Regions from separate parts of the Janibacter sp. Y6 genome, predicted to be linked through region 1. Evidence: riboswitches for the same ligand, from Rfam matches in the RefSeq annotation. Region 1 holds a riboswitch; the other holds the start of a gene.
What was found. A riboswitch is a leader RNA that binds a small molecule or an ion and turns the genes downstream of it on or off. The one in region 1 is predicted to bind FMN.
Positions count from the first base shown of each region.

Region 1 (14,449 bases):
GGGGCGGTCTGCTCGGCGGGATGGCGACGTGGTTCGCCGAGCACCACCCCACGACGAAGGTCGTCGGCATCGAGCCCTCCGGGGCGGCGTCGATGTCGGCCGCCCTCGAGGCGGGCCGCCCGGTCGCGATCGGTGACGTCGACCCCTTCGTCGACGGCGCCGCGGTGCGCGAGGTCGGCGGGCTCACCTACTCAGCCGTCTCAGCCACGGACGCGCCGGTGCACTCCATCGCCGAGGGCGCGGTCGCCGTCGAGATGCTCGCGCTCTACCAGACCGAGGGCATCGTCACCGAGCCCGCGGGGTCGCTGGCGACCGCCGCCCTCGCCGCGATCGACCTCGACGAGCTCGGGGTCACGCCGGGCAGCACGGTCGTCGCCGTCGTCTCCGGGGGCAACAACGACGTCTCCCGCTACGCCGAGGTCGTCGAGAAGGCCCTCGTGCACCAGGGGCGCAAGCACTACTTCCTCGTCGACTTCCCGCAGGAGCCCGGGGCGCTGCGCCGCTTCCTCGACGAGGTCCTCGGGCCCGACGACGACATCGCGCTCTTCGAGTACGTCAAGCGCAGCAACCGCGAGACCGGGCCGGCCCTCGTCGGCGTCGAGCTCGGTGCCCCGGAGGACCTCGACCCCCTCCTGCGCCGGATGGAGGCCTCGCCGGTGCGCATCGAGCGCATCCGCCCCTCGAGCCCGCTCTTCCGCTTCATCCAGTAACCGCCTAGGGCTTGTCCCTTCATACCCCTTGGGGGTATCTTCGAGGGGACGAAGGGAGACCGCCGTGGCCGGATACGCCGCCGACAAGGACGCCTACCTCAAGCGTCTCAAGCGGATCGAGGGGCAGGTGCGCGGCATCGCCCGCATGGTCGACGACGACGAGTACTGCATCGACATCCTCACCCAGGTGAGCGCCGCGACGAAGGCGCTGCAGGCCGTGAGCCTCGGCCTGCTCGAGGACCACGTCGGGCACTGCGTCGTCGACGCCGCCCGCGAGAGCGACGAGGCCGCCCAGGAGAAGGTGCGCGAGGCCAGCGCGGCGATCGCGCGCCTCGTGCGCTCCTGACGCCCCTCCCCCAGACCACCCACCATCGACGAAGGAGCACCACCATGAGCGAGCAGACCACCATCTACGTCGACGGCATGACCTGCGAGAACTGCGTCCGGCACGTGTCCGAGGAGCTCGGCGAGATCTCCGGGGTCTCGGCCGTGGCCGTCGAGCTCGTCGCCGGCGGCAGCTCGCCGGTCACGCTCACGAGCGAGGGGCACGTGAGCCCGCAGGACATCGCCGCCGCGGTCGACGAGGCCGGGTACACGGTCGCCCCGCGATGAGCACCACCCACCCCACCGACGCCGACCCCTCGACCGCGGACGCCGCCGACGTCCACGAGGTCGACCTGGCCATCACCGGCATGACGTGCGCGTCGTGCGTCGCCCGCGTCGAGAAGCGCCTGGGCCGTCTCGACGGCGTGAGCGCGAGCGTCAACCTCGCGACCGAGCGTGCGCACGTCACCTACCCGGGGCACGTCACCCACGACGAGATCGTCGGGGCCGTCGAGGCGAGCGGCTACGGCGCGACCGTCCTCGACCCCGGCACTCGGCTCGCGCCGCCGGAGCACACCCACGTGCGCGAGGACGACCTGCGCCGACGCCTGCTCGTCGCCGGGCCGCTCGCGCTCGTCGTCGTCCTGCTCGCCATGGGCCCGTGGACCTTCGCCGCCAACCCGTGGCTGCAGCTCGTCCTCACCGCCCCCGTCGTCGTGTGGTGCGCCTGGCCCTTCCACCGTGCGGCGGTCGCGGCCGCCCGGCACCGCACCTCGACGATGGACACGCTCGTCAGCCTCGGCGTCACCGCCGCCTTCGTGTGGTCGAGCGTCGCGCTCGTCGTCGGCCCCGGCCACCACCCCCGCGAGGAGGGGCACTACTACTTCGAGACGGCAGCGGTGGTCACCGCCTTCCTCCTCCTCGGCCGGTGGCTCGAGTCGCGGGCCAAGGCGCAGGGCCGCTCCGCGCTCACCGCTCTCATGGACCTCGGGGCCAAGGAGGTCGCCGTCCAGCGCATCTCGGCGACCACCCGCGCGACGACCGAGGTCGTCATCCCCGTCGACGACCTGCGCGTCGGCGACCACTTCGTCGTGCGACCCGGTGAGAAGGTCGCGACCGACGGCGTCGTCGTCGACGGCGTCTCGGCCATCGACACCTCGGTCGTCACCGGCGAGTCCGTGCCCGTCGACGTCGAGGCGGGCAGCACGGTCGACGCGGGGACGATCAACACCTCGGGCCGGCTCGTCGTCGAGGCGACGGCGGTCGGTGCGCACACGACGCTCGCCGCGATCACCCGGCTCGTCGAGCAGGCCCAGACCGGCAAGGCCGACGTCCAGCGTCTCGCCGACCGCGTCTCCGCGGTCTTCGTGCCCGTCGTGCTCGCCCTCGCGCTGCTCACCTTCGTCGGCTGGTGGATCGGGTCCGGCAGCGCGACGACGGCGATCGGCGTCGCCATCACCGTGCTCATCATCGCCTGCCCCTGCGCGCTCGGCCTCGCCACGCCGACCGCCCTGCTCGTCGGCACCTCGCGCGGTGCGCAGAAGGGCATCCTCATCAAGGGCCCCCAGGTCCTCGAGGACACCCGCAGCATCGACACCGTCGTCATGGACAAGACGGGCACGATCACGACCGGCCGGACCCGGCTCACCGGTCTGGCCGCCGAGCCCGGGCTGCACCCCTTCGCCGCTCTCGTCGCTGCCGCCGCCGTCGAGCGCGGCAGCGAGCACCCGGTCGCCCGGGCGGTCGTCGCGCGCGCCGAGGAGAAGGGGCTGAAGATCCCCGACGCCCGCGACTTCGTCGCGCTGCCCGGCTCCGGTGCCCGCGCCGTCGTCGGGGACACCGAGGTGACCGTCGGCCTGCCCGAGCTCTTCGACGAGGTGCCCGCCGAGCTCGCGACCCTCGACCGGCCGGGGACCACCGTCTTCGTCGGGTGGGACGGCCGCGCCCGCGGCGCGCTCACCGTCGCCGACGACGTGCGCGAGACCTCCGCCCAGGCGGTGCGCGACCTGCGGGCCGCCGGGCTCGAGGCCTGGCTGCTCAGCGGCGACACCGAGATCAACGCGCGAGCGGTCGCGGCGAAGGTCGGCATCGAGCCCGAGCACGTCGTCGCCGGCGTCAAGCCGCACGAGAAGCACGCCCGCATCGCCGAGCTGCAGGAGTCCGGCCGGGTCGTCGCGATGGTCGGCGACGGCGTCAACGACGCCGCCGCCCTCGTGCAGGCCGACCTCGGCATGGCGATGGGCGCGGGCACGGACGTCGCCATGGAGTCCGCCGACATCGTCCTCGTGCGTGACGACCTCGCCTCCGTGCCCGAGGCGATGGCGCTGTCGGCACGCACGCTGCAGGTCATCAAGCAGAACCTCGTGTGGGCCTTCGGCTACAACACGCTCGCGATCCCGCTCGCCATGGCCGGCCTGCTCAACCCGATGATCGCGGGCGCGGCGATGGCCTTCAGCTCGGTGTGCGTCGTCCTCAGCAGCCTGCGGCTGCGCCGGGCGTAGGGCTCGCCCCGGGCATGACGAAGGGGGAGGGACCGGGTGACCCGGTCCCTCCCCCTTCGTCGTGCGACCTGGCACCAGGTCGTCGCGGGTGATGCCTCAGATGGTGACGGTGCCCTTGGGGGTGCTCAGGGTGACCGAGAGCAGACCCGGCTGGCCGTGGGGGGCGACGAACTCGAAGGTGATGACCGACGAGGTCTCGGTGGCGGGCAGGCCCAGCCAGTCGTGGACCCGCTCGGGGTCGCCCGCGACCATGAGCGACTCGATGACGACGTCGCTGTGGTTGTCGGCGCTCGGGTGGTCCGAGCCCTCGTCCCACTTGATGAAGAAGGGCAGCTGCGGGTCCGACATCAGGCCCTTGACGCCGATCTGGCGCCAGCTGAACTCGCGCCCGTCGGGCATGCGGCGCGACCCGGGGACCGACTCGCGCTCGAGGCGCTGCTCGACGACGCCGAGGTCGTCGACCGCGACGACCCAGCCCATCCAGCCGCCGCCCTGCTCGGAGCGGGCGCGCACGGCCTGGCCGAAGGGGGCCTTGTCGGCGCTCGGGTGGTCGAGGACCTCGACGACCTCGATGTAGCGCTCGTGAGCCAGCGGCAGGATCATGTTGCGCGTGCCGAAGCGAGGATGGATGCCGCCGTCGAGCGGTTCCACCCCGATGGCCTCCGCGAGGCGCTTGGCGGTGGCCTGCAGCCCTGCAGGCTCTGCGGCGAAAGAGACGTGGTCGACGCGCATAGGGGCATCGTGGCACGGGGTGCGTCTCACGACGTAATCGACCCCCGACGAGCGGTCGCGTACCGACCGGTCACCGCGTACGCTGCCGCACCGCCTCGTAGACGACGACCGCGGCGGAGGTCGAGACGTTGAGCGAGTTCGCCCGGCCGACCATGGGGATGCGCACGCGGTGGGTCGAGGCGGCGAGCGCCTCGTCGGTGAGCCCGTACTTCTCCGAGCCGACGGCGACCGCGACGCCCCCGGTGTAGTCGACGTCGGTGTGCACGACGTCGGTGTCCGGCGTCGTCGCGACGACGGCCACGCCGTGCCCGGTCAGACGGGCCCAGGCCTGGGCGCGGGTCGTCGAGACGACCGGCACCGAGAAGACCGTGCCCTTGCTCCCCCGGATGACGTTGGGGTTGCCCCAGTCCGTGACGCAGTCGGCGGCGACGACGAGGTCGACACCCGCGGCGTCGGCCGTGCGCAGCATCGCGCCGAGGTTGCCCGGCTTCTCCACCCCTTCGACGAGCAGGACGAAGGGGGACTCCCCCAGCTCGACGTCGTCCCAGGACAGCCCGGGGGCGGGCACCTTCGCGAGGACGCCGTCCGGCCCCTCGCGGTAGGAGACCTTGTCGAAGGCGGTCCGCGAGAGCTCGACGACCTCCGCGCCGGCGGCACGGGCCGCCTCGACGGCACCCGGTCCGGCCTCGTGCATGAGCTCGGGGCAGTGGTAGACGGCGAAGGGGGTCACCCCCGCCTCGAGCGCGAGGAGGAGCTCCTCGGTGCCCTCGAGCAGGGTCGTGCCGCTCTCGTCGCGCGCGCGGCGACGGCGCAGCGCGACGAGCTCCTTGAGGCGCGGGTTGGACGGGGAGGTGATGTGCAGATCAGCCATGGCCCACCCAGGATGCCGCACACTGGGCCGATGCCCGGCCAGCTGGAGGACACGTCGACGTCGCAGCACCTCGAGCCCAGGAGGCCCGAGGCCGGGCGGCTGCTCCTCGCGCTGCTCGTCATGGCGGCGGCGATGCTCGTCACCGCCTTCGTCGGACGTCAGGTCGTCCTCGCGTCGAGCTCGATCCGTCGCGGCGACGCCTCGGTCATCGACGCGACGACCGGGTACGCGCTGGAGCGGCCCGGGCTCGTCGACGCCCTGCTGCTGTGGGCCCATCTCACCGAGCCGTGGGTGCTCTTCCTCGTCCTCGCGCTGCTCGCGGGGGTGCTGCACTGGCGCGGTCTCGTCCGGCGTCGCGCCCTGTGGGTCGTGCCCGTGGGGCTCGTCGGCTGGGGGCTGTCGATCACGTGCAAGTACATCGTCGGGCGCCCGCGCCCGGTGCCGCCCGAGGCGATCACCGTCGCCGACGGCTACAGCTATCCCTCCGGCCACGCGACGGGCAGCACGATCGCGATGATCCTGCTCGTCGTCCTGCTGTGGCCCCTCGCGCGCCGCATGTGGACGCGCACGACGCTCGTCGTGGCCGCGGCCACCCTCGTCGTGCTCACGTGCCTCGACCGCGTCTACCTCGGGGTCCACTACCCGACCGACGTCGTCGCCGGGGTGCTCGTCGGGAGCGCGATGACCGCCGCCGCGCTGACGATCGGTCTGCGGCCCCGGCCGGGGCCGACCGCCCCGCCTCAGTCCAACCGGGCGTAGCGCGCGCGGGCGATGCAGTAGATGCCGAAGGCGATGATGCCCAGCGCCATCGCGGTGAGCAGGTAGGGGCCGTACTCGGCGCCCTTGACCGCCTTGAGCGCCCCGTCGAGGCCCTGCGCCTCGTCGGCGTCGTGCTGCCAGGCGGCGACGACGAAGAAGATGCCGACGAGGGCGAGGACGGCCCCCTTCGCCGGGTAGCCGATGGTGCCGGCGGTCACCGCCCACACCCCCGGGTGACGGGTGAGGTCCTTCATGAAGCGCTGGCGCACGCCCTTCTGGACGTAGTACGCACCGACCGCGACGACGACGAGGCCGACCGCGGCGACGAGCCACTGACCGGCGGGCTGGCGCATAAGGGTCTGGGTGAGGCTCTGCGTCTGGTCCTCGCTCGAGCCGGACTGTCCCGACCCGGTGGCGAAGCGGAAGGCCGACCACGCGATGGCGAGGTAGACGACCCCCTTCGCGCCGGACTTGGCCCGCTCGGACGCGCCGCCGTCGCCCGGCGAGGGCGCGACGACCTCGGCGAGGTACCACAGGCCGAGCGCCGTGCCGCCGACGACGAAGACCCACAGGAGCAGGGCCCCGAGGGGCTGGCCGGCGAGCGCCGCGAGAGCCCCGGACTGGTCGGCCTGCTCCCCGCCGGCCGCGCCCCAGGCGAGCTGGAGGGCGATGCCTGCGATGACGAGGTGGAGCACGCCGTTGACGGCGTGACCGACCCGGGCGAGGGCGATGACGACGGGGTGCGAGCTCGCGTCGTCGACGGCGTCGACCGCGTCGTCGACGGCCTCGTCGGCGGCGTCAGCCGCCCGGCTGGAGGCGCGGCGGGGACGGTGCTCGGACGTGCTCACAGCAGGCTCCTCAGGACGGGGACGAGCCCGTCGTCGTCGACGACTCCGGTGACCTCGTCGGCCACATCCTGCACCTCGGCGGGTGCGTTGCCCATCGCCACGCCCCGGGCGGCCCAGCGCAGCATCTCGACGTCGTTGCGCTGGTCGCCGACGGCGACGGTCAGACCCGGCTCGACGTGGAGGCGACGGCGCACGATCTCGAGCGCGGACCCCTTCGAGACGCCCTCGGGGTTGATGTCGAGCCAGGCCGAGAAGCCGACCGAGTAGGCGACGCCGTGCAGACCGGCGCGGTCGACCGCCTCGGCGAACTCCTCGCTCGTCGCCTCCGGCATCCGCAGGGTCACACGGGTCGTCGGGTGCGCGAGGAGCTCCTCCCACGGCACGACCGTCTGCTCGCCGACGAGCTCGTCGGGCGGGTAGGGCGCGCTGAGCCGGAAGCCGACGCCGAGGTCCTCGACCGCGACGAGCGCGTCGGGCAGCACGGGACGCAGGCGGGTGAGGACCGGGGCGGGGTCGAAGGTGACGACGTCGTCCTCGTCGAGCGTCCAGCCCTGCGGGGCGCGGGGGTCCAGACGGACCGTCACCGCGCCGTTGGAGCAGACCGTCCACCCCTTCGTCAGGCCGAGCGCGTCGAGGATCGGGGTCGTCGCGACGATGCCGCGACCGGTGGCGACGACGACGTGGTGACCGGCAGCGAGGACCGCCCGCACCGCCTCGCGGACGGCGGGGCGCAGGACCCCCTCGTGCGTGATCGTCGTGCCGTCGAGGTCGAGGCAGATCATGTGCGCGTCCACGCCCGCAACCTATCCGCCGTGACGCCGCTCACCGCCCTCGGGAGTTGACACGTCTCGACCGGCCCGCCCGGCGGGGGCTACCGTGGAGGGGTACGTGCTCCGGGGTCGGTGCAATTCCGAGCCGGCGGTGACAGTCCGCGACCCGCTCGCAGCCAGCGAGCGGTTGACGAGGTGAGATTCCTCGACCGACGGTGAAAGTCCGGATGGGAGGCAGCACGTGGTGGCGGGTGCGCTGTGCGCACCCGTGGCCTGCGCACCCTCGCGCGACCCCCCGGAGCCTGGAGACGGCGACGGCAGGAGGACCCAGGGTGACCGGGCCTGATGATGACGAGCGGTGGGTGCGGCGCGCCCTCGAGCTGGCGGAGCGCGGCCCCGCCGTCGACCCCAACCCCCGGGTCGGCGCGGTCCTCGTGGCCGACCGGCCCGACGGCCCGCAGGTGGTCGGCGAGGGCTGGCACCACGGCGCGGGCACCGCGCATGCCGAGGTCGTCGCGCTCGAGGCCGCCGGCGAGCGAGCACGGGGCGCGACCGCCTACGTGAGCCTCGAGCCGTGCGCGCACACCGGCCGGACCGGCCCGTGCACCGAGGCGCTGCTGGCGGCCGGGGTCGGGCGGGTCGTCCACGCGAGCAGCGACCCGGGGGCCGGGTCCGGCGGCGGGGCGCAGGTGCTGCGCGACGCCGGGGTCGAGGTCCGCGGCGGCGTGCTCGCCGACGAGGCCGACGCGCTCGTGCGCGACTGGCGCTTCGCGATCGTGCACGGCCGCCCCCGCGTCACGTGGAAGTACGCGTCGACCCTCGACGGTCGCGTGGCCGCCGCCGACGGCACGAGCCGGTGGATCACCGGGCGGGAGGCCCGGGTCGACGTCGGCCGGGCCCGGGCGCAGCACGGCGCCGTCCTCGTCGGCGTCGGCACCGTGCTCGCCGACGACCCCCAGCTCACCGCGCGCGACGCCGACGGCGAGCTCCTCCCCCGGCAGCCGCTGCGGGTCGTGCTCGGGCACCGTCTCGTCCCCCGCGGCGCGCGGGTGCTCGACGGCGACGCCCCGACCCTGCACCTGCCGACCCATGACGTGCGGGCGGCCCTGGCCGAGCTGCACGCCCGGGGCGTGCGCTCGGTGTGGCTCGAGGGCGGGCCGACCGTCGCCGCGGCCTTCTGGCGCGCGGGCTGCGTGGACGACGTCATCGCCTACCTCGCCCCCGCGCTGCTCGGCGCCGGCCCGTCCGCGCTCGGCGATCTCGGCGTCACGACCATCACCCAGGCACGTCGTCTGCGCACCGAGGGCGTGCGCCTCGTCGGCGACGACGTGCGCATCGACCTGAGCGTCGGCACCGCCGACCCGGACCAGCACCACGAGGAGGACTGATGTTCACCGGCATCATCGAGGAGGTCGGGACCGTGCTCGCCGTCGAGCACGAGCAGCCCGGTGACGGGGGCGAGGCCGACGTCGGCAGCGCCCGGATGACGATCGAGGGCCCGGGCGTGCTCGTCGACGCCCGTCCCGGGTGCTCCATCGCCGTCGGCGGGGTGTGCCTCACCGTCGTCGAGCACGACGGCGAGCGCTTCACCGCCGACGTCATGGGCGAGACCCTGCGCTGGACCACCCTCGGCGGGCTCGCCCCGGGCGACCCGGTCAACCTCGAGCGCGCGCTGCGCGCCGACGGCCGGCTCGACGGGCACGTCGTCCAGGGCCACGTCGACGGCGTCGGCGAGGTCGTCGCGCGCACCGCGCACGAGCGCTGGGAGGTGCTCGAGGTGAGCGTGCCCGACGAGCTGCGCCCCCACCTCGTGCGCAAGGGCTCGGTCGCCGTCGACGGCACCTCGCTCACCGTGAGCGGGCTGACCGACGCCGGCTTCGAGGTCTCGCTCATCCCGACGACGCTCGCGGAGACGACGCTCGGCCGGCGGGCGGTCGGCGACCGGGTCAACCTCGAGACCGACGTGCTCGCGAAGTACGTGGCCGGGCTGCTCGGCGACCGTCAGGCCGCGTCATGAGCGGCTTCGCGACGATCCCCGACGCCCTCGAGGCACTGCGGGCCGGTCGCCCGGTGCTCGTGCTCGACGACGCCGACCGCGAGGACGAGGGCGACGTCGTGCTCGCCGCGCAGACGGCCACCGCCGAGTGGCTCGCGTGGACGATCCGGTACACGTCGGGCTACATCTGCGCCCCGATGACCGAGGAGCGCGCCGACCGGCTCGAGCTGCCGCTCATGGTGACGCGCAACGAGGACTCGCTGCGCACCGCGTACACGATCACCGTCGACGCCGCGGCCCAGGTGACGACAGGCATCAGCGCCGCCGACCGCACCCGCACCCTCCACGTGCTCGCCGACCCCACGGCCACCCCCGGCGACCTCGTGCGCCCGGGGCACGTCGTCCCCCTTCGCGCCCGTGACGGAGGCGTCCTCGTGCGCCGCGGTCATACCGAGGCGACCGTCGACCTGTGCCGGCTCGCCGGTCTCGAGCCGGTCGGCGCCATCGGCGAGCTCACCGCCGATGACGGCACGATGCTGCGCACCCCCGAGGTGCTCGCGCTCGGCGCGGAGCACGACCTGCCGGTCGTCACCATCGCCGACCTCGTCGCGTGGCGTCGCCTGCACGACCGCGTCGAGCGGGTGACGACGACAACCCTGCCCACCCGGCACGGCCGGCTCGTCGCCCACGGCTACCGCGACCTCGTCACCGGCGCCGAGCACGTCGCGCTCATGCGGCCGGGGGGCTCGCGGGTCCGGGTGCACTCCGAGTGCCTCACCGGCGACGCCTTCGGCTCGCGGCGCTGCGACTGCGGGCCCCAGCTCGACGCCGCGCTCGCCGAGGTCGCCGAGCACGGCGGTGCCGTCGTCTACCTGCGCGGGCACGAGGGCCGCGGCGTCGGGCTGCTCGACAAGCTGCGCGCCTACGCCGAGCAGGACGCCGGCGCCGACACCGTCGAGGCGCAGATCGCGCTCGGCCTGCCCGTCGACGCGCGTGAGTACGGCGCCGCCGTCGCCGTGCTGCACGACCTCGGGCTCACCGACATCGAGCTCATGACGAACAACCCGGCGAAGGTCGAGGCGCTGGAGCGCGGCGAGATCACCGTGCGCCGGGTGCCGATCCACGTCGGCGAGGGCCCGGACAACGCCGGGTACCTCGCGACGAAGCGGGACCGGCTCGGGCACACCGGGCCGCCCACGGGCGCGGCGCCCGTCGCGGCTGCGTCGGCCGACCCCACCACCCCCACCGCACCGAGCACCCCCACGACGACGAGCAGGAGACCCGCATGAGCGGCCACGGAGCACCGAGCAGCACCACCTGCGACGCGAGCGGCCTGCGTGCCGTCGTCGTCGCCGCGAGCTGGCACGAGGAGGTCATGGACGGGCTGATCGACGGGGCTCGCCGGGGCGCCGCCGACTGCGGTCTGCCCGAGATCGAGGTCGTCCGGGTGCCGGGGACCTTCGAGCTGCCGGTCGCCGCGGCGCGGCTGGCGCAGGACCACGACGCGGTCGTCGCGCTCGGGGTCGTCGTGCGCGGTGGCACGCCCCACTTCGAGTACGTGTGCCAGGCCGCGACGGTCGGGCTCACCGAGGTGAGCGTGCGCACCGGGGTGCCCGTCGGCTTCGGCGTGCTCACGTGCGACACCGACGAGCAGGCCCTCGACCGCGCGGGCCTGCCGGGGTCGAGCGAGGACAAGGGCTACGAGGCGGTGACCGCCGCGCTCGCGACGGCCGTCACGCTCGCCGCGCGCTGATCCCCCTTCGCCCCCACCCCGCTACCCCTCCGGCTACGGCGCAGTACTGGTCGCGATCACGACCACTACTGCGCCGTAGCTCGCGGTAGAGGAGGCACGAAGGGGGGCCAAGCCGGCCCCGGGTCAGGGGCGGGCGGCCCCGAGCTTCCAGTAGCCGCTGAAGAGGACGCGGCGGCGCTCGGCCCCGAGCTCCTTGACGAGGTGGCGACGCAGGCAGGTGACGAGACCGGACTCGCCGCACAGCCAGGCGTAGTCGAGGTCGATGGTGTCGCGCGCGTGCTCGCCACGGATCGCCTCGAGGACGACGGTGCCGGGGGCCGCCTCGCCGCGCGCGTGCACGTGTACCCCCGCGGGGACACCCATGGCGGTCGCCGTCTCGGCGTCGGGCACCTCGACGTGGATGCGGACCTCGCCGGTCAGCCCCCGTGCGGCTCGGTCGTCGAGGATCGCGAGCAGGGCCGGGATCGCCGTCTCGTCGGCGACGAGCAGCTGGGGCCCGGCGACGTCGTCACCGCGGTAGAGGGCACCACCCGAGCGCAGGCCGGCCGGGTCGCCGACAGTCGCCCGACGCACCCAGGAGGACCCGGGGCCCGAGTCGCCGTGGGTCACGACGTCGACGTCGATCTCGCCGAGCTCGGGGCGGTGGGCGCGGATCGTGTACCAGCGCAGGTCGGGGCGGACGTCCTCGTCGATGTCGGCGACGGCGGCCCGGCAGTCGCGGCGCTCCGGGTCGGGCATGACGAGCGGGACGCCCCGGCGGGGCATGAGCAGCCCGAAGTACTCGTCGGCACCCACCCGCTCGAAGTGGCGCAGGTCCTCGGAGGTGAAGGTCAGGCGCCGCACCGACGCGCTGAGGTCGACGACCCGGCTCACCGTCATCTCGAGCTGCTCGTGGCCGTCCCGGTCACGGGTCGGGGCCATCGCCGAGCCGTAGGCCTTCGAGGCGCCCTCGAGCAGGGCGTCGCGGACCTTCGCGCCGGCCTTGGTGACGATCGCGGTCATGAGATCTCCTGGTCCTTCGCGGTCGGGGTCGGCATGCCGCGCGGGAGCACGACGGGGGTCCCCGTGTCGGGGTCGGTGAGGATGCGGCAGCGGATGTCGAAGACGCTCGAGACGAGCTCTTCGGTGACGACCTCGACCGGCGAGCCCTGCGCCACGACCTCGCCGTCGCGCATGGCGACGACGTGGTCGGCGTAGCGGGCGGCCATCGCGAGGTCGTGCAGGACCATGACGCACGTCGTGCCGCGCTCGGCGTTGAGCCGGCGCACCAGCTCGAGCACCTCGACCTGGTGGGCGATGTCGAGGAAGGACGTCGGCTCGTCGAGCAGGAGGATGCCCGGCTGCTGCGCGAGCGCGAGGGCGATCCACACGCGCTGGCGCTGGCCGCCGCTCAGCTCGTCGACCGCACGGTCGGCGAGCGAGAGGGTGTCGGTGAGCTCGAGGGCCTCGGCGACGATCGCGTCGTCCTGCGGGCCGGGGCGGCGCAGCAGCGAGTGGTGGGGGTGCCGGCCGTGGGCGACGAGCTCGGCGACGCTCAGTCCCTCCGGGGCCAGCGGCGCCTGCGGCAGCAGCCCGATGCGGCGCGCCACCTCCTTCGTCGGGATCGAGGAGATGTCCTCACCGTCGAGCACGACCTGGCCCGCGCTCGGGGCGAGCAGACGCACGAGTCCGCGCAGCAGGGTCGACTTGCCGCAGCCGTTGGGGCCGACGATGGCGCTCACCCGGCCGTCGGGCACCGACAGGTCGAGGCCCTGCACCACGGTGCGGTCGCGGTAGCCCAGGCTCACCCCTTCGGCACGCAGACGAGAGGCGGTCGGGGCCGCCTGCTCGGTCGTGATCGGTCGCGCAGCGGTCACCGTCATCTCAGCTCCACTCGGGATCGGGTGGCGATGAGCCACAGGAGGAAGGGCGCACCGGCCAGACCGGTGACGACGCCCACGGGCAGGTTCGCGCCGCCGGGCACGAGGTACGCGGCGACGTAGTCGGCGACGATCGTCATGAGCGCGCCGACGAGGGCGATGTCGACGAGCCGGGTGCGGCCGCCGTGCAGCCGCCGCCCGATCGGCCCGGCGAGCAGGGCGACGAAGGCGATCGGGCCGCAGATCGCGCACGTCGTCGCGACGAGCAGCACGATGCACAGCAGGGCCAGGGCGCGGCGGCGGGCCACGGGCACGCCGAGCCCGGCGGCGAGGTCGTCGCCGAGCATGACGACGCGCAGCTCGCGGTGGAGGACCAGCACGGTGGGCAGGAGCACCGCGACGACCGCGGCGAGACGGCCGATGTCGGTCCACGTGCCCTGGGCGACGGAGCCGGACAGCCACGACATCGCCTCGGTGAGGCGGTAGATGTCGGCCTTGAGCAGCACCCAGTGGGTGAGCGCGACGAGGAGGGCGGCGCAGCCGACGCCGACGACGATGACCGCCTGCTCTCCCCCCTTCGCACCCCGCCCGAGGACGAGGAGGAGGGCGGTGACGACGACCGCCCCGGCGAAGCCTGCGGCGCTGACCGCCCCGCCCTGCCAGCCGAGGACGACGAGCGCGAAGAGGGCGCCGGTCGACGCGCCGCCGCTCACGCCGAGGATGTCGGGGCTCGCGAGGGGGTTGCGCACGAGGTCCTGCATGAGCGCGCCCGCGACGGCGAGCGCGCCGCCGGCGAGGAGGGCGAGGACCGCGCGCGGCAGCTTCGACTCCATGACGATGAAGGACGCGCCGGGGATGCTCTCGCCGCCGATGATGCGCAGCGTGTCGGGGACCGTCACCGTGTAGTCGCCGAGGGTGACGCGCACGACGAAGGCGGCGACGACGAGGACGAGGAGCACGAGGGTGCGACGCAGCGCCCGCCGCGAGCGCGAGCGGCGGACCTGACGGACCTGCTCGGCGGGGGCGAGGGTGGTGCTCATCCGCGCACCGCCCGGCGGGCGACGATGATGAGCGCCGGCGCGCCGATGACCGCCGTCATGACGCCGACCTGGACCTCCGAGGGCGGGCTGACGACCCGGCCGAGGCTGTCGGCGAGCAGGAGCAGGCTCGGGCCGAGCAGGAGGGAGCCGAGGAGCACCCGGCGGTTGTCCGAGCCGCCGAGCAGGCGCACGACGTGCGGCACGGCGAGCCCGACGAAGGCGATGGGGCCGGCGAGCGCGCACGCGGTGGCGGTGAGCAGCAGCGCACCGAGCAGGGCCGACCCGC
Region 1 is NZ_JAKLYZ010000006.1:71,718-86,166, forward strand. It holds gene ilvA (threonine ammonia-lyase IlvA) at 1-710, shown strand, start outside; gene L6241_RS13690 (metal-sensitive transcriptional regulator) at 775-1,056, shown strand; gene L6241_RS13695 (heavy-metal-associated domain-containing protein) at 1,101-1,322, shown strand; gene L6241_RS13700 (heavy metal translocating P-type ATPase) at 1,319-3,535, shown strand; gene L6241_RS13705 (VOC family protein) at 3,632-4,267, opposite strand; gene L6241_RS13710 (RNA methyltransferase) at 4,338-5,138, opposite strand; gene L6241_RS13715 (phosphatase PAP2 family protein) at 5,169-5,897, shown strand; gene L6241_RS13720 (DUF1206 domain-containing protein) at 5,879-6,745, opposite strand; gene L6241_RS13725 (HAD family hydrolase) at 6,742-7,539, opposite strand; FMN riboswitch at 7,630-7,760, shown strand; gene ribD (bifunctional diaminohydroxyphosphoribosylaminopyrimidine deaminase/5-amino-6-(5-phosphoribosylamino)uracil reductase RibD) at 7,848-8,903, shown strand; gene L6241_RS13735 (riboflavin synthase) at 8,903-9,532, shown strand; gene ribB (3,4-dihydroxy-2-butanone-4-phosphate synthase) at 9,529-10,800, shown strand; gene ribH (6,7-dimethyl-8-ribityllumazine synthase) at 10,797-11,264, shown strand; gene L6241_RS13750 (siderophore-interacting protein) at 11,388-12,266, opposite strand; gene L6241_RS13755 (ABC transporter ATP-binding protein) at 12,263-13,126, opposite strand; gene L6241_RS13760 (FecCD family ABC transporter permease) at 13,123-14,163, opposite strand; gene L6241_RS13765 (FecCD family ABC transporter permease) at 14,160-14,449, opposite strand, start outside.

Region 2 (14,449 bases), on a different contig from region 1:
CTCGTGCGCGAGGAGGTGCCGCGCGGCATCCCCATGCTCGCCAAGCTCAGCCCCGACGTCACCGACATCACCGAGATCGCGGCGGCCGTGCTGCGGGCCGGTGCCCACGGGCTGACGATGATCAACACCTTGCTCGGCGTCGTCATCGACCCGGTCCGGCTGCGCCCCCACCTCGCGGGCACGACCGGCGGCCTGTCCGGGCCGGCGATCCGTCCCGTGGCGGTCCGCGCGATCTGGCAGGTCACCGCGGCGATGCGCGACGGGCGCATCCCCACGGTGCCGGTCGTCGGTGCCGGTGGCGTGCGCACCGGGGCGGACGCCCTCGAGCTCGTCGCCGCCGGCGCGAGCGCGATCCAGGTCGGCACCGCCGCCTTCAACGACCCGACCGCCCCGGTGCGCGTCGGGCACGAGCTCGCCGCCGACCTCGAGCGTCGTGGGATCACCCGGCTCGCCGACGTCGTCGGCATCGCCCACGACGGAGGACTGGGATGAGCGAGACGGCGACCACGGCCTTCGGGGCGCGGCTGCAGGCCGCGATGGCGCAGCACGGACCGCTCTGCGCGGGGATCGACCCGCACCGCTCGCTCGTCGAGTCGTGGGGGCTCACCTACGACTACGCGGGCGTCGAGCGCTTCGCCCTCACCTGCGTCGAGGCCTTCGGGGGAGCGGTCGCGGCGGTCAAGCCGCAGTCGGCCTTCTTCGAGGTCTTCGGCAGCCGGGGCGTCGCCCTGCTCGAGCGCGTGCTCGACGAGCTGCGCGCCGCGGGCACGCTGAGCGTCCTCGACGTCAAGCGCGGCGACATCGGCACGACGGTCGACGCCTACGGCGAGGCCTTCCTCGGCACGCACGCCCCCTCGCCGGCCGACGCGATCACCCTCAGCCCCTACCTCGGCTACGAGTCGCTGCGCCCCGCGATCGACCTCGCCGTGCAGACCGACCGCGGGGTCTTCGTCCTCGCGCTCACCTCCAACCCCGAGGGCGCCAGCGTGCAGCACGCCCGCGACGCGGCCGGTCGCTCCGTCGCGGCCGGTGTCGCGCAGGGCGCGGCCGGGGACAACGCCGCCGCGCGCTCACGGGGTGAGCTGGGCAGCGTCGGCCTCGTCGTCGGCGCCACCGTCGGCGACGCCGTGCGCGAGCTGGGGGTCGACCTGCCCGGGTCCGGCGCGCCGTTGCTGGCCCCCGGTCTCGGGGCCCAGGGCGCGACCGCCGCGGACGTGCGGCGGGTCTTCGCCGGCGCCCTCGGGCAGGTGCTCGCGTCGAGCAGCCGCGACGTGCTCTCGGCCGGCCCGGACGTCGCCTCCCTTCGTGCCCGCGCTCGCTCGGTGGCCGCCTCGGTCGCCGAGGTCGTCGGCGAGGACCTCGCCGATGACGAGGTGGCCGAGGGCGTCCTGGACACGGGCGGCGAGTAGCATCCGACCCATCCCTCGTCCGTCAGCCGTGAATCGGAGTCTCGCCGTGGCCGTCCCACCCCTCACCCCGGAGCAGCGTGCCGAGGCCCTCGCGAAGGCGGCCGCGGCCCGTCGCGAGCGCGCCGCGATCCGTCTGCGGCTCAAGACCTCCGGCGGGTCGATCCGCGAGGTCATCGAGGACCGGCGGGGCAACGAGGCCGTGGCGAAGATGCGCGTGCTCGCGCTCGTCGAGTCGATGCCCGGCATCGGCCGGGTCAAGGCCGAGCGGATCATGGACGAGCTCGGCATCGCCCGCTCGCGTCGCGTGCGCGGCCTCGGCCAGCACCAGGTCGCCGCCCTCGTCGCCCGGTTCGAAGGCTCGTGACCGCCCGCCTGACCGTCCTGGCCGGTCCGACGGCCGTCGGCAAGGGGACCGTCGCCGCCTACATCCGCGAGCACCACCCCGAGGTCTGGCTCTCCGTCTCGGCGACGACGCGCCCGGCGCGACCCGGTGAGGTCGACGGCGTCCACTACCACTTCGTGCCCGGCGAGACCTTCGCCCACATGGTCGCGACCGGCGAGATGCTCGAGTGGGCCGTCGTCCACGGCCGCGCCTCGTACGGCACGCCGCGCGGCCCGGTCGAGCAGGCGCTGGCCGACGGCCTGCTCCCGCTGCTCGAGATCGACCTCCAGGGCGCCCGCCAGGTGCGCGCGTCGATGCCCGAGGCCCAGTTCGTCTTCCTCGCGCCCCCGTCGTGGGACGACCTCGTCTCCCGGCTCGTCGGCCGGGGCACCGAGACGGAGGAGGAGCGGGCCGTGCGTCTCGAGACCGCGAAGGTCGAGCTGGCCGCCCAGAGCGAGTTCGACGCGGTCATCGTCAACGACGACGTTCGGCGTGCGGCCGAGGAACTCGTATCATTGATGAGATCCCCGTCGCGTGAGGCCTCTGCCGGCCTGCGCGTAGGACCGAAGGACCACCACCCCGAGCAGTGAGGACACCCGTGTCTGGCACCCAGGCCAACCCCATCGGCATCACCAACCCGCCGATCGACGACCTCCTGACGAAGGCTGACAGCAAGTACGCCCTCGTCCTCTACGGCGCGAAGCGCGCGCGTCAGATCAACGCCTACTACAGCCAGCTCCAGGAGGGGCTGCTCGAGTACATCGGCCCGCTCGTCGACGCCCAGGTGCACGAGAAGCCGCTGTCGATCGCCCTTCGGGAGATCAACGAGGGGCTGCTCACCAACGAGCCGACCCCCGAGCAGGACGAGTCCGGCGCCGCCGTGGCGGACGCGCCGGCGCTCGAGACGCCCGCCGACAGCGCTCCTACCAGCAGCGCTCCCGCCGACCAGGCCTGAGCGGGCTGACGTGCGCGTCGTCCTCGGCGTGACCGGGGGCATCGCCGCCTACAAGGCGGCGCTGCTCCTGCGTCTGCTCACCGAGTCCGGCCACGAGGTCACCGTCGTGCCCACCGAGGCGGCGCTGCGCTTCGTCGGCGCCCCGACGTGGGAGGCCCTCTCGGGACGCGCGGTCCAGACCGACGTCTGGACGGGCATCACCGACGTCCCGCACGTGCGGATCGGCCAGGAGGCCGATCTCGTCGTCGTCGCCCCGGCGACGGCCGACCTGCTGGCGCGGGCCGCGCACGGCCTCGCGGGCGACCTGCTGACGAACGTCCTGCTCACGGCGCGCTGCCCCGTCGTCATGGCCCCGGCCATGCACACGGAGATGTGGCAGCACGCCGCGACCCAGGCCAACGTCGCGACCCTGCGCGAGCGCGGGGTCGTCGTCGTCGAGCCCGACTCGGGACGTCTCACCGGCGCCGACACCGGACCCGGGCGGCTGCCCGAGCCGGAGGCGATCCACGCCGCGGCGATGGCCGCGGTCGAGGCGCGACGTGTCGACGGGCCCGCCCAGGACCTGCGCGGCCGCCGAGTGCTCGTGAGCGCCGGTGGCACCCGCGAGGCGCTCGACCCGGTGCGCTACCTCGGCAACCGCTCCTCGGGCAAGCAGGGTGTGGCGCTCGCCCGCGCCGCCGCGCAGCGTGGGGCGCACGTCACCCTCGTCGCCGCCTCGGTCGAGGTGCCCCTGCCCACGGCCGCCGAGGGCGTCGACGTCGTGCGCGTCGAGAGCGCCCTCGAGCTCGAGGCCGCCGTGCACGAGCGCGCGCCCGAGCACGACGCCGTCGTCATGGCCGCAGCCGTCGCCGACTTCCGCCCTGCGAGCTATGCCGGCAGCAAGATCAAGAAGACGCACGACGGGCCGCAGGACGACTCGGCGCCGAGCATCACGCTCGTGCGCAACCCCGACGTCCTCGCCGGTCTCGTCGCGTCGCGGGCGGCCTCTGCCGACCCCACGTCGCCGGTCGTCGTCGGCTTCGCCGCGGAGACCGGGGACGACGAGGGCTCGGTCCTCGAGCACGGCCGGGCCAAGCTCGCCCGCAAGGGGTGCGACGCGCTCGTCGTCAACGAGGTCGGGGTCGGCGTGGCCTTCGGCCAGGACACGAGCACCGTCCACCTGCTGCGGCCCGGTCATCCCGAGCGCACGGTCGGACCCGCGGACAAGGGCGTCCTCGCCCACGCCGTGCTGGACCTCCTGCTCGAGCTGCTGCCGGCCACCTAGACTGACCGCGCCCCGCACGACGCCGCGCGTCGTCGGGGCCTGCACTGCCCGCAGTGCGTCTCACCCCCGTACCTCGACACCCTGCCCGACACACACGCCCAACACACACCAGGAGCACCGCGTGGCTGGTCGCCTCTTCACCTCCGAGTCCGTCACCGAGGGTCACCCCGACAAGATCTGCGACCAGATCTCGGACACGATCCTCGACGCGATGCTCGAGCAGGACCCGCACAGCCGGGTCGCCGTCGAGACGATGGTGACGACCGGTCTCGTGCACATCTCCGGCGAGGTGACGACCGAGGGCTACGTCGAGATCCCCAAGCTCGTGCGCTCGCTCGTCGCCGAGGGCGTCGGCTACGACTCCTCCGAGAAGGGCTTCGACGGCCGCTCGTGCGGGGTCTCGGTCTCCATCGGGCAGCAGAGCCCCGACATCGCGCAGGGCGTCGACACCGCCTTCGAGAACCGCACCGGCGGGATCGACCCCAAGGACAAGCAGGGCGCCGGCGACCAGGGGCTGATGTTCGGCTACGCGTGCGACGACACCCCCGAGCTCATGCCGCTGCCGATCTTCCTGGCCCACCGCCTCAGCCAGCGCCTCACCGAGGTGCGCAAGACCGGTGTCCTGGACTACCTGCGCCCCGACGGCAAGACCCAGGTGACGATCGACTACGACGGCGACCGTGCCGTACGGCTGGACACCGTCGTGCTGTCGACCCAGCACAGCGCCGAGGTCGACCACGAGCGCCAGCTGCCGGCCGACATCCAGGAGCACGTCATCGGCCCGGTGATGGACGCCCTGCTCGACTCCGGTGTCGACCTCGACGTCTCGGCCTACCGCACCCTCATCAACCCCACCGGCAAGTTCGTCATCGGCGGTCCGATGGGCGACGCGGGCCTCACCGGCCGCAAGATCATCGTCGACACCTACGGCGGCATGGCCCGTCACGGCGGCGGCGCCTTCTCCGGCAAGGACCCGAGCAAGGTCGACCGCTCCGCCGCGTACGCGATGCGCTGGGTGGCCAAGAACGTCGTCGCCGCCGGTCTGGCGACCCGCTGCGAGGTCCAGGTCGCCTACGCGATCGGCGCCGCGCAGCCCGTCGGCCTCTACGTCGAGACCTTCGGCACCGAGACCGTGCCGGTGGAGAAGATCCAGGCGGCCGTGACCGCGGTCTTCGACCTGCGCCCGCTCGCCATCGTCGAGGAGCTCGACCTGCTCCGCCCGATCTACCGCCCGACGGCCGCCTACGGCCACTTCGGCCGCACGCAGGCCGACGGCTACGAGGACGCCTTCACCTGGGAGCGCACGACGAAGGTCGAGGCCCTCCAGGCAGCCGTCCGGGGCTGACCTCGCCGGGCGGCCGGCTGTCGGGGCCGGCCGCTAGGTTGACGCACGTGCTGGAGATCGAGATGCCGGCCGGGCCGGTGGAGCAGGACCCAGGAGCGCGCCCCGCGCTGCCGGTGGCCCGTGTGCTCGTCGACACCGGGCTGGCGCACCTCGACCGCCCCTTCGAGTACACGGTGCCCGTCGAGCTCGACGAGCGCGCCGTGCCCGGTGCCCGGGTCAAGGTCCGCTTCGCCGGGCAGGACCTCGGCGGCTACCTCCTCGAGCGTGTGCCGGCGGCCGAGCACGAGGGCCGGCTCGCCCCCCTTCGCACCGTCGTCAGCGACGAGGCCGTCCTCGTCCCGCACGTGCTGCAGACCGCGCAGCGGCTCGCCCGCGAGCAGGCCGGCACGGTGATGGACGTGCTCCGCCTCGCCGTGCCACCGCGGCACGCCCGAGCCGAGCGCTCCCTCGCCGAGCGCGCCCCCGAGGCCGTGGACCCGCCCGACGCCCCGGACGCGCCACCCGTGTCGTGGACCCGCTACCGGGCCGGGGCGGCGCTGTGGAGCCGCCTGAGCACCGGGCAGTCGCCGCGGGCCGCGCTCCTCACGACCCCCTCGCACGACCCGCTCACCGACTGGCCCCGCACCCTGGCCGACGCCGCCCTGGCCACCGCCGCATCGGGGCGGGGGAGCGTCCTCGTCGTCCCCGACCGCCGTGACCTCGACCGGGTCGATGCCGCGCTCCTGGCTGCCCTGGGTCCCGACCGCCACGTCGTGCTCCACGCCGACCAGGGGCCTCAGGCCCGCTACACCGCATGGCTGAAGGTGCTGCGCGGTCACGTGCGGGTCGTCGTGGGGACCCGCGCTGCCGCCTTCGCCCCCGTGCACGACCTCGGTCTCGTCGCGTGGTGGGACGACGGCGACGACCTGCACGTCGAGCCGCGGGCTCCCTACCACCACGTGCGGCAGGTCCTGCTCGCGCGGGCCGAGCTCGCCGGGGCCGCGGCGCTCGTCGCGGGCCCGAGCGTGAGCACCGACGTCGTCGAGCTCGTCGAGCGCGGCGAGCTCGTGGCCGTCGGCGGTCTCGGCGAGCGCACGTCGGCCGCTCGCGTGCGGGTCGCGGGCGAGGGACACGACGCCGAGCGCGACGGGCCCGCCGCCCGGGCGCACATCCCCTCCGCCGCGTGGCGTGCGGCCCGGGCCGCGCTCGACCACGGCCCCGTCCTCGTCCAGGTGCCCCGGCGCGGCTACGTGCCCGCCACCCGGTGCGCGACCTGCCGGGCCCCGGCGCGCTGCGCGACCTGCCACGGCCCGCTGTCCCTGCCCGGGTCCGGCGGTCAGCCCGTGTGCGGCTGGTGCCACCGTCGAGACGAGTCCTGGAGCTGCCCCGAGTGCGACGGGCGCACCCTGCGGGCGAGCGTCGTCGGCGCGCGGCGCACGTCCGAGGAGATCGGCCGCGCCTTCCCCGGGGTGCCGGTCGTGCGGTCGGGCGCCCCGGACGTCGTCGCCTCGGTGCCCGCCCGGCCCGCGATCGTCGTGGCGACCCCGGGTGCGGAGCCGGTCGCCGAGGGGGGCTACGCCGCGGCCCTGCTGCTCGACGCCTGGGCCCTGCTCGACCGCCCCTCGTTGCGCGCCTCCGAGGAGAGCGTGCGGCGCTGGCTCGGCGCCGCGGCTCTCGTGCGGTCGTGGGCCGACGGGGGAGAGGTCGTCCTGGCCGGCGCCCCGGAGCACGCCGTCATCCCGGCGGTCGAGGCCCTCGTGCGGTGGGACCCGGCGTGGTTCGCCGCCCGCGAGCTCGCCGAGCGGGCCGAGCTCGACCTGCCCCCGGCCGCGTGGGCGGCGCAGGTGCTCGGCAGCCGCGACCACCTGCGCGAGGTGCGCGACGGGCTGCTCGCCCTCGGGGCCGAGGTGAGCGGGCCGGCGCCGACGACCGGCGCCGGAGCAGGAGCGGGGGCAGCGCATGCTGCCGGGCCGCACGGCGCCGCGTCGACGGCCCCCGCCCGCGAGGAGCACCTCGTCGTCCGGGTGCCGCGCTCGGCCGACCCGGGGCTCGTCGAGCAGGTCCGTGCCCATCTCGCCGGGCTGCGGGCCACCGAGTCGGGGCGCAAGGTCGCCGACCCGGTCCGCGTCCGGGTCGGGCCGCACGTGCTCGACTGACGAGGGCACCTAGACTGCCGCGGGTGCGCGTGATCTTTGCCGGGACCCCTGACGTGGCCGTGCCCTCCCTGCGTCTGCTCCTCGACAGCCCGCACGAGGTCGTCGCGGTCCTCACCCGGCCCGACGCCCGCTCCGGTCGGGGCCGCACCCTCACTCCCTCGCCCGTGAGCGTCGTGGCGCACGAGGCGGGCGTGCCCGTGCTCGCCCCGCGCAGCCTGCGCGACGAGGGGGTCGCCGAGCAGCTGGCGGCGCTGGAGGCCGATGTCGTGGCCGTCGTCGCCTACGGCGCGCTCGTCCCTGCCGCGCTCCTCGCCGTGCCGACCCACGGCTGGGTCAACCTCCACCTCTCCCTCCTGCCCGCCTGGCGCGGTGCCGCCCCGGTGCAGCGGGCGATCATGGCCGGCGACGAGGTGAGCGGGGCGACGACCTTCGTCATCGAGGAGGGCCTCGACACGGGGCCGGTGCTCGGCACGATGACCGAGCAGGTTCGCCCCGACGACACCTCCGGCAGCCTGCTCGCGCGTCTCGGCGGCGCGGGGGCACCGCTCCTGCTCGCCAGCCTCGAGGGTCTCGTCAGCGGCGAGATCACCCCGCAGCCGCAGGGGGCCGACGGCGTGAGCCACGCGCCGAAGCTCACCGTCGAGGAGGCCGAGGTGCGATGGACCGACCCCGGCTTCGCCGTCGACCGGCACGTGCGCGGGTGCACCCCGGACCCGGGCGCGTGGACGACCTTCCGAGGTGACCGGCTGCGGGTCGGCCCCCTGGACCGCTCGACCCAGCGGCTGCCCGACCCCCGACCCGAGCTCGCCCCCGGCGAGCTCGCCGTCGGCAAGTCCTGGGTGCTCGTCGGCACGGCCGACGGGGCGGTCCGGCTCGGCGAGGTGACCCCCGTCGGCAAGCGGCCGATGGCGGCGGCGGACTGGGCGCGCGGCGCCCGGGTCCAGGCAGGAGAGAGGCTCGCAGATGGCTGACCAGCACGAGCGACGGCGCGGCCCCCGGCAGCGCTCCCGCAACGCCCCCGCGCAGCGAGCCCGCCAGGGCGACCCGGCCCGGCTGGCCGCCTACACGGTCCTGCGCGCGGTCGCCGAGGGCGCCTACGCCAACCTCGAGCTGCCGCACGAGCTGCGCCGCCGCCGGCTGTCGGGCCGCGACGCGGGCTTCGCGACCGAGCTGACCTACGGCACCCTGCGGATGCAGGGGCTCTACGACCCGATCATCGCCGTCGCCGCCGACCGACCGGTGAGCCGGCTCGACGGGGGAGTGCTCGACGTCCTGCGCCTGGGCACCCACCAGCTGCTGAGCATGCGCGTGCCCCAGCACGCCGCCGCCGACCAGAGCGTCGCCCTGGCCCGTCAGGTCAACGGCGCCGGCGCCGCGGGGCTCGTCAACGCCGTCATGCGTCGCGTGAGCGAGCGCACCGTGCAGGAGTGGCGCGAGGCGGTCGTGCCCGCCGAGCCGACGAGCACCCGTCTGGCCGTGTCGACGTCTCACCCCGAGTGGGTCGTCAAGGCGCTGCGCCAGGCCCTCGTCGGTCACGGGGCGAGCGACGCCGCCCACGTCGACGCCGATCTCGAGCGCCTGCTCGAGGCGCACAACGCCGCCGCCCCTGTCGCCCTCGTCGCGCGGCCGGGTCTGTCCGACGTCGAGGAGCTGCTCACCGCCGAGCACCTCGAGACCGCCCCGGGCGACCACTCTCCCTTCGCCGTCCTCCTCCTCGGGGGCGACCCGGCGGGCATCCCCGCCGTCCGCGACGGCCGGGCGGCCGTGCAGGACGAGGGCAGCCAGCTGCTCGCCCTCGCTCTCGCGGGGGCGCCGGTCACCACCCCGGCCGGGCGCCGTGAGCGCTGGCTCGACCTGTGCGCCGGACCCGGCGGCAAGGCGGGCCTGCTCGCCGCCCTCGCCCGCGAGCACGGCGCCGACCTCGTGGCCAACGAGATCTCCGAGCACCGCAGCGACCTCGTGCGCGCCACCCTGCGCCCCTCGCTCGAGGCCGCGCGCGAGGCCGGGCTCGAGCTGACCGTGCGCACCGCCGACGGGCGTGAGGCAGGGGCCGACGAGCCCGGTCGGTACGACCGGGTGCTCGTCGACGCGCCGTGCACGGGTCTGGGGGCCCTGCGACGCCGGCCCGAGGCCCGCTGGCGCCGCACCCCGGCCGATCTCGCCGGTCTCGGCCCGCTCCAGCGCGACCTGCTCGCGAGCGGGCTCGACGCCCTGGCGCCCGGGGGCGTGCTCGCCTACGCGACGTGCAGCCCGCACCTGTCCGAGACCTCCTTCGTCGTGCGGGACGTGACCCGCCGGCGTGACGACGTCGAGGCGCTCGACGCCCCGGCCGTCCTGCGCGAGGTCGCGAGCAGCGAGCTCGCCGGTCTCGGCGACGGGCCGGCGGCGCAGATGTGGCCGCACCTGCACGGCACGGACGGCATGTACCTGCACCTGCTGCGCAAGCGGGCCTGATGCACGTCCTCGTCACCGGCGTGCACGTCGACGACCCCGCCCGGGCGTACGCCTTCTACACCGAGGTCCTCGGCTTCCGCGACGTGCTCGTCGTGCCCGGCAGCGACCTCTACATCCTCGGGCCGAGCACCGGGTGGGAGCTCGGCGCGCAGATCAACCTCGAGCCGATCACCGACCCGCTGACCCGCGCCTACCAGCAGCACTGCCTGCGCGAGGCTCGCCCGGTGCTCATGCTCGGGGTCCCCGACGCCGAGCTCGAGTACCGCCGGCTCAAGGAGCGCGCAGACCTCGTCTTCCGCCTCGAGCTCACCCGCGACGCCATCGGTCTGCACTTCCAGATCGAGGACACCGTCGGCAACGTCCTGTCCATCCACGAAGCCTGAGGACACCAGACCCCGTGCAGATCTCCCCGAGCATCCTCTCCGCCGACTTCGCCCACCTCGCGGACGAGCTCGACGCCATCGCGACCGCCGATTGGGCGCACGTCGACGTCATGGACGCGCACTTCGTCCCCAACCTCACCCTCGGCCTGCCGGTCGTCGAGTCGCTGCTCGCCGTGAGCCCGATCCCCATCGACTGCCACCTCATGATCGAGGACCCCGACCGCTGGGCCCCGCCGTACGCCGAGGCGGGCGCGCAGTCGGTGACCTTCCACGTCGAGGCGGCGAAGGACCCCGTGCGCCTCGCCCGCGACATCCGCGCCGCGGGTGCCCGGGCGAGCATGGCGATCAAGCCGGGCACCGACTTCGCGCACTACGAGGACCTGCTGCCCGAGCTCGACATGGTCCTCGTCATGACCGTCGAGCCCGGCTTCGGCGGGCAGTCCTTCATGGCCGACCAGATGCCGAAGGTGCGCCAGGTGCGCGAGGCCGTGCGTCGCCACGGCGGCGAGATCTGGGTGCAGGTCGACGGGGGCGTCTCCGCGCGGACCATCGAGCAGTGCGCCGAGGCCGGGGCCGACGTCTTCGTCGCCGGGTCGGCGGTCTACGGGGCGGACAGCGCGGCCGACGCGGTCGCCGAGCTGCGCGAGCTCGCGCAGCGCCACACCCACGCCTGAGTCCGCTCGACGTAGCCGGACCCGGGGGAGGTACCCGTGCGGGTCTGAGCCCCTCCTCCCGGGTACCACACGCTTCTCGATACGTGCGGAGGCCCCGTGGCCGGTCATTCGGGTGGTGGGGCGGCCCGGAGAGCCGGGATCAAGCGTGCGGTGCCGAGCAGGACGCCGATCACCGGGAGCGGCCATACCCAGCCGAACCCCGCCTGCTCCGGCGCCCCCCGTGCGACGGAGGAGGCGATCCCCGAAGCTGCGGCGACGAGGGCTGGGAGAACTAGAACGCACGCCCATCTGCCCGCAGGGGGGCGACACCTGAACGCCTCATAGCCGGGGCGACGCTCGGCCAGCCACTCTCTACGGCGAACCTCGATGGCGTCACTTGAGACGCCGAGGACGCGTCGTGCCAGCACTCGGCGACGACCTCGACCAGCACGGGGTCGCGGTCTCGGACCCAGGTCGGGGCATCGTCATCCGTCGCCTTCCTCGCTCCCGGGCAGGGCGCCCCGAGCGGGACCTGCTGCCGCGTGGTGCGACCGTCCACCTCGACGACGACCGTCGCGCATCGCGGTGCGTCGACGTAGAACCCGCCCGAGTAGGTCGTCCACTCGTGCCCGCGGCCGGAGTCGCACGGCTCGAAGGAGACCTCGACGCCCGGCGGGTCGGGCGAGGATGCCCAGGAGATGGCCACACCACCCGGCTGTCCCGACGCGACTGACACGACGACCTCGGCGTCCCCGCGGACGGAGACCGGGACCTTGAGGAAATGGGGCAGCCCCGGCTCCGTCGAGCCGCCCAGCTCCGCCGCCGGGCCGGTTCCCTGGAGCACCACGGTGTCCGACACCTCTATCCCGCCCGGCTCCGGAGCCGCGTGCCACACCCCTCTTTCGCACGAGGTCGTCAGGGTCGTCCCGGCCGTCGGCGCCGGGGGCCCCGGCACGGCGGTCGGCGCCGGGGCGGTCCTCTCAGCGGGCGACGTCGGCGCCGGGGGCCCGCCTGCGGTGCCGGAGCATCCCGCGAGGACGCCGACGGCGAGCGACGTGCTCAGTGCGGAACGGCAGCACCTCATCATCCGACCAGCGTCCTCCGAGAGCGCTACCGGCGCCAGCGTCGCGGCGCGAAGAACGCCTCCGGGTGCTCGTCGTCGACCTCGTGGATCGTCACGTCGTGCCGGGCGAAGGGGGGACCCCCGCCCACCGGGTCGACCGCGACGCAGATCCCGGTCTCGACGTCGAGGGCGACGTCGTAGGCCTGCGGGTAGTCCCTCGGCGCGTTCGGCGGCGGTGACCCGTCGTGCTCGAGCCGCTCGGAGACCTCGCCCCACAGCAGGGGGCAGCACGAGCAGCGCGGGTCGTAAGCCCCGGTCGGGACCGCCCGCGCCCACCACGTCCGTCGCCCGCGGCGCTCCTCCTCGCGCACGTCGGCGAGCCAGGTGCCGGGCACCTGGAGGTCCGTCGGCCACCCGAGCTCCGGGAAGGGCTCGGGCTCGATCGAGGGCACGGGCGTGCCGACCGGCAGCTCCTCCTCGACCCCGGTGACGAGGTCGCGCGAGGGCTCGCCGTCGGCGAGCTCGACGGGGTCGAGCATCGCGATCCACAGGTAGCTCTGCCACATCGGGTCCTCGTAGTCCACCGCCCAGCGGCTCGGGCGCACCGCGACGAACCCGTCCGCGTCGAGCACCGGCTCGACCTCCCTCGGACGGGGGAGGTGCACGCGCTCGCCCCGGTGTCGCGACCACAGGCCCCCGCTCGTGTACCGCGCGATCGCCGGCGGCCGGTGCCGCTCGACGTGGACCTCGCCGTCGACTTCCACCCGCAGGACGTCGCGATCTCGGACCCAGGCGAGGGCATCCCCCTTCGCCGCGTCCTCGCTCCCGTGCCAGGTGAGGTGGACGGAGCTCCAGCGCCACGGCGAGCTGCGCGCGAGCGCGCGGAAGCGGGCGTCGTCGACCCGCGGCGTGATCTCCATCGGCACATCATCGCCATCGCCGAGATCACACGCCAGCGACTTTGCCCGCGGCTCCCCTCGGCCGGACAATGGGTCCGCACGTGCCTCGTGACTCGGTGAAACTCCGAACCGGCGGTGAGAGCCCGCGACCCGGCCATGGTGGTCGGTGAACTCTGGTGAGACCCCAGGGCCGACGGTCATAGTCCGGACGAGAGAGGCGCTGCGGGAGGACAGTCATGCCTGCAGAGGGTCAGAACCTCTTCCAGGAGATCATCGCCGCGCACCTGCAGATCGGGCCCTACGCCCTGTACTGGCTCGAGGCGGTCGGGATCCTCATCGGCGTCGTCAGCGCCTACCTCGGGATGAAGCGGTGGGTGTGGGCCTGGCCGGTCGGCATCAGCGCCAACATCATGCTCTTCGCGGTCTACCTCGGCGCGCTCTTCGGCGCCGACGAGCGGATCCCGCTCTTCGGGCAGGCCGGGCGCCAGGTCTTCTTCATCGTCACGAGCATCTACGGCTGGTGGCGCTGGACCCAGATCAAGCGCGAGCGCACCGCGGAGGAGCCGGGCGCGGTCGGCAGCGAAGGGGGAGCCGCGATCGTCCCGCGGTGGGCGACCACGCGCGAGCGCCTCGTCGTCGCCGGCGTGTGGCTCGGTGGCACGGTCGTCGCGCACCAGGCCTTCGTCACGCTGTGGGCCGCGGCGCCGAACCCGTACTGGCAGCCCCAGTGGTGGTACTTCTGGAGCGACTCGTGGATCTTCGTCGGGTCGATGCTCGCGACGTACATGATGGCGCGAGGGTGGAACGAGTTCTGGCTCGCCTGGATCGCCGTCGACCTCGTCGGGGTCCCGCTCGGCGTCGCCACCGGGTACGTGCCCACGGCCGTCATGTACATCGGCTACGGCGCCTTCGTCCTCTACGGCTTCACCCAGTGGGTGGCGGCCACCCGGCGCGCGGCCGCGACCCCGACCGGGTCCGGGGAGCGCGTCGGCGCCGCCTAGACTTCGGGCCGTGAAGACCTTCGACTCCCTCTTCGCCGAGCTCACGGCGACCGCGCAGACCCGGCCCGAGGGCTCGGGCACCGTCGCAGCGCTGGACGCCGGCACCCATGCCATCGGCAAGAAGGTCGTCGAGGAGGCCGCCGAGGTGTGGATGGCCGCCGAGCACGAGGGCAAGGAGCGCCTCGCCGAGGAGATTAGCCAGCTGCTCTACCACCTCCAGGTGCTCATGCTCGCCAACGACCTCGAGCTCGACGACGTCTACACCCACCTCTGACCAGGCAGGACCTCCGTGCGCATCGCCGTCCCCAACAAGGGCTCGCTCTCCGAGCCGTCCGTCGCCATGCTCAAAGAGGCCGGCTACCGCGTGCGCCGGGACTCCAAGGAGCTCGTCGTCGCCGACCCCGACAACGGGGTCGAGTTCTTCTACCTGCGCCCGCGTGACGTCGCCGTCTACGTCGGGCAGGGCCAGGTCGACGCCGGCATCACCGGTCGCGACCTGCTCCTCG
Region 2 is NZ_JAKLYZ010000001.1:61,667-76,115, forward strand. It holds gene L6241_RS00285 (dihydroorotate dehydrogenase) at 1-492, shown strand, start outside; gene pyrF (orotidine-5'-phosphate decarboxylase) at 489-1,409, shown strand; gene mihF (integration host factor, actinobacterial type) at 1,456-1,773, shown strand; gene gmk (guanylate kinase) at 1,770-2,381, shown strand; gene rpoZ (DNA-directed RNA polymerase subunit omega) at 2,390-2,746, shown strand; gene coaBC (bifunctional phosphopantothenoylcysteine decarboxylase/phosphopantothenate--cysteine ligase CoaBC) at 2,757-4,010, shown strand; gene metK (methionine adenosyltransferase) at 4,132-5,355, shown strand; gene L6241_RS00320 (primosome assembly protein PriA) at 5,403-7,490, shown strand; gene fmt (methionyl-tRNA formyltransferase) at 7,514-8,461, shown strand; gene L6241_RS00330 (transcription antitermination factor NusB) at 8,454-9,944, shown strand; gene L6241_RS00335 (VOC family protein) at 9,944-10,327, shown strand; gene rpe (ribulose-phosphate 3-epimerase) at 10,342-11,001, shown strand; gene L6241_RS00345 (hypothetical protein) at 12,091-12,963, opposite strand; FMN riboswitch at 13,041-13,166, shown strand; gene L6241_RS00350 (nicotinamide riboside transporter PnuC) at 13,179-13,943, shown strand; gene L6241_RS00355 (phosphoribosyl-ATP diphosphatase) at 13,954-14,217, shown strand; gene hisG (ATP phosphoribosyltransferase) at 14,233-14,449, shown strand, end outside.
Region 2: linked by a shared signal. The riboswitch ahead of L6241_RS00350 (nicotinamide riboside transporter PnuC) and the one ahead of ribD (bifunctional diaminohydroxyphosphoribosylaminopyrimidine deaminase/5-amino-6-(5-phosphoribosylamino)uracil reductase RibD) in region 1 are both predicted to bind FMN.